2 regions of the Vibrio sp. D173a genome follow, and region 2 is predicted to be linked to the other one. Evidence: predicted binding sites of a transcription regulator. Region 2 holds the regulator's gene; the other holds the start of a gene.
What was found. Region 2 encodes PurR, which represses purine synthesis genes. Its sites were predicted from a motif close to TNANGNAAACGTTTNCNTNA; they were not measured.
Positions count from the first base shown of each region.

Region 1 (4,233 bases), on a different contig from region 2:
AACAGGTATTTCATGATTAAAGTCTTTATAAAGTATGACTTTATTCATTCTAACACGCACAAATGGGCTTTAGTGATGAGTAAATAAACAATAACGGGTAAAAAGAGAGACTTTGAGAGCGAATGTCTCTCTTTCTGGAATGAAAAAGTGGGAAATTTGGGGCTTTAGGAGAGCTGAGTGCCTGTAAAGCTCAGCGGTTGGCGGCATTTCTGGCATGAGTATACCGCTTCTTTACGAAGAACTTTGTTATGGCGACGAATGGACAACGGATAAGTCATACAACCACAACGGTATTCAAAGGTTTTACCTTGTACAGAGGCAACATCGAAACTGTGCGTTGTCTTAGCTGGAACTTTGAACACGGCTTCCATAACGCCTTGCCACTCTTTTCCGTGCGGGCGAACTCGACCGTAAACTTGATAAGCAATGAGATGCGCGACTTCGTGTGGGATAACTTCTTTGAGAAACGCTTGAGGGTTTTCTTTAAAGAGTTTTGGGTTCAAGCGAATTTCATTCAGCTGCAAATAGGCTTTGCCAGCGGCTTTGCCACGTACATTGAAAGTCAGAGATGGGATTGGAAAAGAACGTTTGAAGGCTTGTTCTGCCATCGCGATGCAATTTGCCATCACCTGTTTGGCTTTGTAGCTCAGTTCTATATCCACGATTTACCCCGTTTACCCAATAAAAAAGCCCCCGCGTTTGCGAGGGCTGGATCATAGCATCAGTTTTCTAGGGCGTGTGTTTTTTCTTAATCGTCGCGTGGTAAGCATGCCATGTACCGTACCCGAGGGTTGGCATGGTGAAGAGCATACCAATACCGTAAGTCGCAAAGCCGATTAAGATGCCGCCACAAATAATCGCAGCCCATACAATCATCGCTGGAATGTTGGATTTTACCGCGTTAAAGCTGGTGAAAACGGCGGTCATCATATCAACGCGGCGCTCCATCATCAGCGGGATAGAGAAAGCAGAAATGCTGAAGACCACGCAAGCCAAGACAAAACCAACGAGTGAACCAATAACTAAGAAAGGTAAGAATTCAGTCAGCGGAGCACCTTGTACAGAAGGGTATAGAGCATGAAGCAGTGCAGCAATTCGCATCCAGAAAATCATACACACTGCGAGCAATACGGCGAATGCCCATTGAGAGGTCGAGTTACGCCCAATGGCTTTCATTGAGTGGAACAAGCTTGGTTTGTGCCCACGCTCTCTTTCCCAGCTTGCGTCATATAAGCCAAGTGCTAGAAATGGACCGATTAGCATGTAAACAATCAAGCTCGGCATTACGACAAGGTGCGTGCCTTGCCATTGAACCAGAAGCACGATACCAATCGCAGCGGCCATGAAGCAGATGCCGTAAAAGGCACTAATAATTGGCATGCGAACGAAGTCATGCAGACCCAGTGCGAGCCAATGAAATGGTGCAGAAAGATTCACAGTGTTGCATGGAATGGTTCTGGCGTATTCGTTATCTGGGACTTCCTTTCGTTTATTTTGGAAGTCGGATGGATTCACGGTACGAGGCATAACTCCTCCTTGATTTAGTCCCGCGGTGGCACCTAGGCCATAAAAGATGTTCGGCTGACGTTTTTCATAACTCTTTTAGCCACGTGAGCCTGCATCATATTTCTTTACGTTATATGCATCGAAAAGTGGATTTAACATTATGTTAACTATTGGCGGAGATGAGGCAATTTACAAATAATTGCGGAATTTTTGTTCACAGAACAAATAAGGGAGAAGAGGAAGGGGAGAAACAAAAAGCCCCCGCCAGAGGCGAGGGCTTTATCGATTCTTGCGTGGATCGATTACTTGATGCCAGCGAAATCACGTAGAAGTTCAGCTTTATCAGTCGCTTCCCATGGGAATTCTTCGCGACCGAAGTGACCGTATGCTGCTGTCTGCTTGTAGATTGGTTGCAGCAGGTTAAGCATTTCTTGTAGCCCGTATGGACGTAGGTCGAAGAATTGACGAACTGCTTCAATGATGATGTCGTGTGATACTTTCTCAGTACCAAACGTTTCAACCATGATAGACGTTGGATCAGCAACACCGATTGCGTAAGAAAGTTGGATTTCACAACGGTCAGCCATGCCAGCTGCTACGATGTTTTTCGCTACATAACGTGCTGCGTAAGCTGCTGAGCGGTCTACTTTCGATGGATCTTTACCAGAGAATGCACCGCCACCGTGACGAGCTGCACCGCCGTAAGTATCTACGATGATTTTACGACCAGTTAGACCACAGTCACCCATTGGTCCACCGATAACAAAACGACCGGTTGGGTTGATGAAGAAGTTCGTGTCTTTAGTGATCCACTCTGAAGGCAATACTGGCTTGATGATCTCTTCCATTACTGCTTCACGTAGGTCAGGTGTTGTTACTGAATCGCAGTGCTGAGTTGAAAGAACAACAGCATCGATACCGACAATCTTACCTTGGTCGTATTGGAACGTTACTTGAGATTTCGCATCTGGGCGAAGGAAATCTAGTTTACCGCTCTTACGAACTTCAGCTTGTTTTTGAACAAGACGGTGAGAGTAAGTAATTGGAGCTGGCATTAGGATTTCAGTTTCGTTCGTTGCGTAACCAAACATGATGCCTTGGTCGCCCGCACCTTGCTCTTTAGGGTCTGCTTTATCAACACCTTGGTTGATGTCTGGAGATTGCTTACCGATGGTGTTTAGAACCGCACACGAGTTCGCATCAAAGCCCATATCAGAGTGAACGTAACCAATTTCACGAACAGTTTCACGAGTGATTTCTTCGATATCAACCCATGCAGAAGTCGTTACTTCGCCACCAACCATAACCATGCCGGTTTTAACGTAAGTCTCACAAGCAACACGTGCTTTTGGGTCTTGCTCAAGAATTGCATCAAGAACTGCGTCAGAGATTTGGTCTGCGATTTTATCTGGATGACCTTCTGATACCGACTCAGAAGTGAACAGGTGCTTAGCCATGATAGCTCCAATCTTAAGGTTTACTCATGGCTAACTAACGCAAGCTTGCCACGAAAAATACAATACAGTTTGTAGGTGTTTCTACATCTAGACGTCTATTTTAATTTCCCACGGTCGAATTACAAGCTCTTTTTCTATTTGAATTTGTCTAGCTTATTACCCAATCGTTTGCTTTTGATGGGGTGAATTTTTAATAAATTGTCCATTAAGTGCGAAAAGATTGAGTTAAAACCTCAAAAATGGTGAGTAAACGTTTGCAGTCGGATTTTGGCTTTGAGAGAATGTTGCCCGCACTTTTATACCCAGTACTCTTGGTTAATGTGCCCACATTCCTTTATCAATTCGCTTAATGCACTCAGGAGCAGACATGTCTTCTCGTAACGTTCTTTCAAACAAAGAGCTCGCAAATGCAATCCGTGCTCTTAGCATGGATGGTGTTCAACAAGCTAACTCTGGCCACCCAGGCGCACCTATGGGTATGGCTGATATCGCTGAAGTTCTTTGGCGTTCTCACCTAAACCACAACCCAGCTAACCCAGAGTGGGCTGACCGCGACCGTTTCGTACTGTCTAACGGCCACGGCTCTATGCTGATTTACTCTCTACTGCACCTGAGCGGTTACGAGCTGTCTATCGACGATCTTAAGAACTTCCGTCAGCTTCACTCTAAGACTCCTGGTCACCCAGAGTACGGCTACGCACCTGGTATCGAGACAACAACGGGTCCTCTAGGTCAAGGCATCACTAACGCTGTTGGTATGGCGATGGCTGAGAAAGCACTTGCGGCTCAGTTCAACAAAGAAGGCCACGACATCGTTGACCACTTCACTTACGTGTTCATGGGTGATGGCTGTCTGATGGAAGGTATCTCTCACGAGGCATGTTCTCTTGCAGGTACACTAGGCCTTGGCAAACTTATCGCATTCTGGGATGACAACGGCATCTCTATCGACGGTCACGTTGAAGGCTGGTTCTCTGACGACACGCCTAAGCGTTTTGAATCTTACGGCTGGCACGTAATCCCTGCTGTAGATGGTCACGATTCTGAAGCGATCAATGCAGCAATCGAAGCGGCAAAAGCAGATCCACGCCCTACACTTATCTGTACTAAAACTATCATCGGTTTTGGTTCTCCAAACAAAGCTGGTTCTCACGACTGTCACGGTGCGCCACTAGGTGCGGAAGAAATCGCAGCAGCGCGTGAATTCCTAGGTTGGGAACACCCAGCATTTGAAATCCCTGCAGACGTATACGCTGAGTGGGATGCTAAA
Region 1 is NZ_JAHGAH010000075.1:1,161-5,393, reverse strand. Features, by position in the region: gene endA (deoxyribonuclease I) at 1-14, opposite strand, end outside; gene KIV40_RS08810 (SprT family zinc-dependent metalloprotease) at 165-662, opposite strand; gene KIV40_RS08805 (DUF2189 domain-containing protein) at 730-1,527, opposite strand; gene metK (methionine adenosyltransferase) at 1,809-2,963, opposite strand; gene tkt (transketolase) at 3,331-4,233, shown strand, end outside.
Region 1: metK (methionine adenosyltransferase) is a predicted target of PurR. The motif match lies at 3,120-3,139, and genes of this name have one in related genera.

Region 2 (4,233 bases):
CATACCGATTTGGCTGGTTAAGTAAAAACGCGCAATGGTCATCGGTGTTAACCCCATCAATAAGTTGATAAGGAAAAACGGAAAGACGGGAATCAAGCGCAGAGAAAACAGGTAAAAGGCACCGTCTTTTCCAACGCCTTGGTTAATCGCACTCAGTTTACTCCCAAACTTACTTTGTACCCATTCTCTCAATAGGTAACGGCTACTCAAGAAAGCAATCGTAGCGCCGATGGTGCTGGCAAAAGAAACCAACAATAAGCTAGTCCAAAAACCAAACAAGGCAGCACCGAGCAGGGTAACGACAGCTGCGCCTGGAATCGAAAACGCAGTGATGGCGATATAAGCAAAGAAATAGGTCGCGGCGGCGTATATGAAGTTTTGGTCAATAAAGCTATTTAACGCCTCTTGTTGTGCTTTTGCATTTTCTAGGGTTAGGTATTGACCAAAATTTACACCTAGAAAGAGGATGGTCGCGACTAGGATCAGTCCTAAAATCAGTTTCTTATTCATATCAATTGCTCCGTTTGGCTTCTTAAATAATAAGACAGAATGGAATAAGAAAAATTTCAAAAAAAAACCGCAGCGTGAAAACTGCGGCTTTTACTCAATGTCATACTGATATGAACGCGCTACGGGAGAGCACTCATCAATTCTTTTCGGCGAGACTGAGGTACGACGCTCCAATGTGTACCGTTGATTGCGCCCTCTAGCGCCCACAACAACTCAAGGCTTACCGTTGAGGCATGCGTATCTTGGATTGCTTTGTAAGCGTTTAAGGCACCTTCTTCTTCTAGCTGCTCGACAGAGTCAATGCCTGCTTTCTTCAACATGCGTTCGGTTGCTAGGCGAAGATTCGGAAGGTCTTTCAATCGGTTAGGTTTGGTGCTCGCTTGTTGCTTTTTCTCTTGCTTAGCGGTCTCTAGAGATTGCTTTGCAACTTCAATCAAGCGATCGGTTGAATCCCATAGATCATCAGAAATCGCATAGTATTTCGTAACAACTGGGAAACCACGTTTCTTGTAGACGTACGGTTTTAGTCCTTGAGTCTCGAAGTCAGAAGATGTTTGTCGGTCAGCTCGAATGTGAAGTTGGTTGTTTACGACTAGCGCAAACATCGTTTCATCAGCGAAGAGCCCGAAGCCGCCAAACATTGAGCGCGACTTGATATTACCAAGTGCCTCAAACAGCTTCATTGAGTCTTTGAGTATCGGTTTATCCATGGTGTGTTATCTCGGTGTAATTAATATTACGCCACCAAAAATCAGGTCCGAGAGATTAGCAAATGCATGCAGACACAATGTCATTAAAGGGTAAACTCACTTAATGCATATTTGCCATCGGTAACCCCGCTACCTTCCATCTAATTCGATGGTTCAGGCCGGAGGCTTTGCGTCCCACCCTTTCGAATGGTTTGCCCTGTGCGTGACCATTTGAGAATACTTCGTATATTGAATTAACATCACGTTTCAAACATCAAAGTGTGATCTTGGTTCAGTTGATAGTGCTATTTTGATGTGTTTAGTTTCATATTTTGGGCTGTCTACTTGTCATACTAAAGCTTGATGTAGGAAATGGGCTACAAGTGAGTTAAAACAGCAACTTATCTTAGCCTTTGATTGTATAAGCGATGTCGAATGTTTCAAAAAAGTTATTTTACGCAATAAAAAAGCGCCCCGAAGAGCGCTTTATAAAAACTGAGGTGAAATTAGTTCAATTTCTTAACTGTATTGCGAACTACGATCTCTGGCTGCATCTCAAACACACGCTTTTCGTGCTCTTTGTCTTTGATGCGCTCTAGTAGAATTTCAAACGCGTTTTTACCCACACGACGTTTCGGTTGGTGGATCGTCGTTAGCGGCGGTGAGAAGTACTCTGCAAGCTCAATGTTGTCGTAGCCGATAACGGATATGTCATCTGGTACTTTGATGCCGTTTTGTTGTAGACGGCTCATCAAACCTAACGCCATTGTGTCGTTAAAGCAGAATACAGCAGTTGGGCGTTTTTCCATTGCAGTGATGTTGTCTGCAGCAAGTACTGCTGTATCACACTCGAAGTTACCTTCAAGAACCCAATCTTCGTTTACTGCAAGATTTGCTTCAGCCATTGCACGACGGTAGCCTGCGATACGCTCTTGGCACGCCGCCTTTTCAAAGTGGCCGCTCAAACATGCGATGTCAGTATGACCGTTGTCGATCAGGTATTTCGTCGCGATGTAACCGCCTTCTTCTGAGTTATCAATGATCTTATCTGCTTGTGAGCTTTCTGGGCCCCAGTCCATTACCACTTTAGGAATGTCTGAATGGCGATCAAGCATCTCTTTTAGCTCTTCCGTAAGGTCAGAACACATTACTAGGATGCCGTCTACGCGTTTCTCTGCAAGCATGCGGATGTAGTCACGTTGTTTCTCGTAGATACCACCAGTGTTACATAAGATTAGTGTGTAACCTTGACGGTAACAGTAGCTTTCAACACCATCGATCACTTCAGAGAAGAATAGGTTGGTTGATTGAGTAACTAACATACCGATAGTACGAGTAGAGTTGCATTTCAAACTACGAGCAACAGCACTTGGCGCGTAATTGAGCTCATCCACTGCTTTCATTACTTTTTCTTGAGTGGTCTCTGCAACAAAGCGAGTTTTGTTAATTACGTGCGAAACTGTTGTGGTAGAAACGCCGGCTAAGCGAGCAACGTCTTTAATAGTGGCCATAAATGATGTCCTGTATCGAGCTACTGAATACCGTAGTGAAGACAACCATATGCTTAGGGTCTTGCGCAAACCGAGCAACTGCAGAAAGGGCATTGCTGAGATATTTGGCAGCGGTTGTTCCGAAATCGGTATAAAAAGGTTTGTAGCAACATTTGTTGCTGAAACGCCTATTCCTGTCTTACATAAATGAGAAATAGGTCAGCAATCATGTTAAGAAAACACAAAAACCGCTATATTTCAGCGGTTTACATATAAATCATATTTAATCGTTTGCGCTCACATTTTAGACTGATGTGGGCAGGCTGGCAATATTTTCAGCGGTTGTTTTGTGCCTTTGAGGTCACATTTTAACGGCTAAATTTGTTGGGTTTCTATGAGCCAGATTAAAAATAAACGAATAAAATAGGGAGCCTAAATAGCAGGCTCCCTAAAATAGGCGGCAATTATTCACCAAGAAGGTAGGTGCTGTCCAGTTTACAGAATGCAATTAATAGTTGCGCAACGCTAACATAGAAGCCAAATTCATCGAATTGCTTACATTTAGCAGCAAACTGAGGCAACCAAGTCATAAGGTGCTGCTGGATGAATTCGTTCTGTTTCTCGAACGCTTCTTCCATATGCTTTTCTTGCTCTAGTTCGTTTGAGCGAATGATCATGTTGCCTAAGAAATCCAGCTCTACCGCTAAATGGTCGGCTGGTTCTTTAAGGTTTTCGTCTACCTGCACGCCAAAATCAGCCATCAGCTTTTCCATCTCTTCTGCTGGTTTATCATTTAGCAGGCCAGATTTACCGATATACATAGAGGCGTAAGGCAGTGCGCCGTGTTTTTCTGTTTTAAGGAAAAGTTCGCAGAAGTCTGCAGCTAATTCTAGCTGAGCGTCTTCACGATCTTGTAGGCGGTTGAGTGCATCAACAAGGGTATCAACGGCTGGTTTCAGTGATTCATTTTCACCAAGGCCGACTAAAAAGCTTCGAATTTCAACACTGTGGTAGGTTTCCAATTCGTTTTCTGTCAGCTCTTTTGCGAACAGGCTAGAAAACCACCAATAGATCTCGGCGCGTTTTTCGTTAAAAGCTTTCACTTCTTGCATTTTTTTGCTCCTGAATGATTCTCCCTTAAGTGTAAACAATTAAGATGAATAGCAGTAACTATAATTGTTATGCTTTGTGGGAAAATATTCGTAGTTATGTATAGCCGTAAATAAGCTTGCTTTGAATCAATAAAATCGCAAAATCTTGCATTTTAATGGTTCTACGACTAGAAATGTTACTAGTTATGAATAGAATACGTCTTGGATAATAAAAAGACAGAAAGTGGTGTAAATGAGCTATCACGTATTAGTCGTAGAAGATGATGTTGTAACTCGTAGTAAGCTTGCGGGCTATTTCCAAAAAGAAGGCTACAAAGTCAGTGAAGCAGAAAGTGGCGCAGAGATGCGTGAAGTGCTGCAAGGTGGCGATGTAGATTTAATTATGCTGGATATTAACTTGCCTGGCGAAGACGGCCTGATGCTTACGCGTGA
Region 2 is NZ_JAHGAH010000118.1:59,950-64,182, forward strand. Features, by position in the region: gene KIV40_RS13390 (TVP38/TMEM64 family protein) at 1-510, opposite strand, end outside; gene KIV40_RS13395 (TfoX/Sxy family DNA transformation protein) at 630-1,220, opposite strand; cyclic di-GMP riboswitch class I at 1,337-1,426, opposite strand; gene purR (HTH-type transcriptional repressor PurR) at 1,706-2,710, opposite strand; gene torD (molecular chaperone TorD) at 3,154-3,801, opposite strand; gene torR (two-component system response regulator TorR) at 4,034-4,233, shown strand, end outside.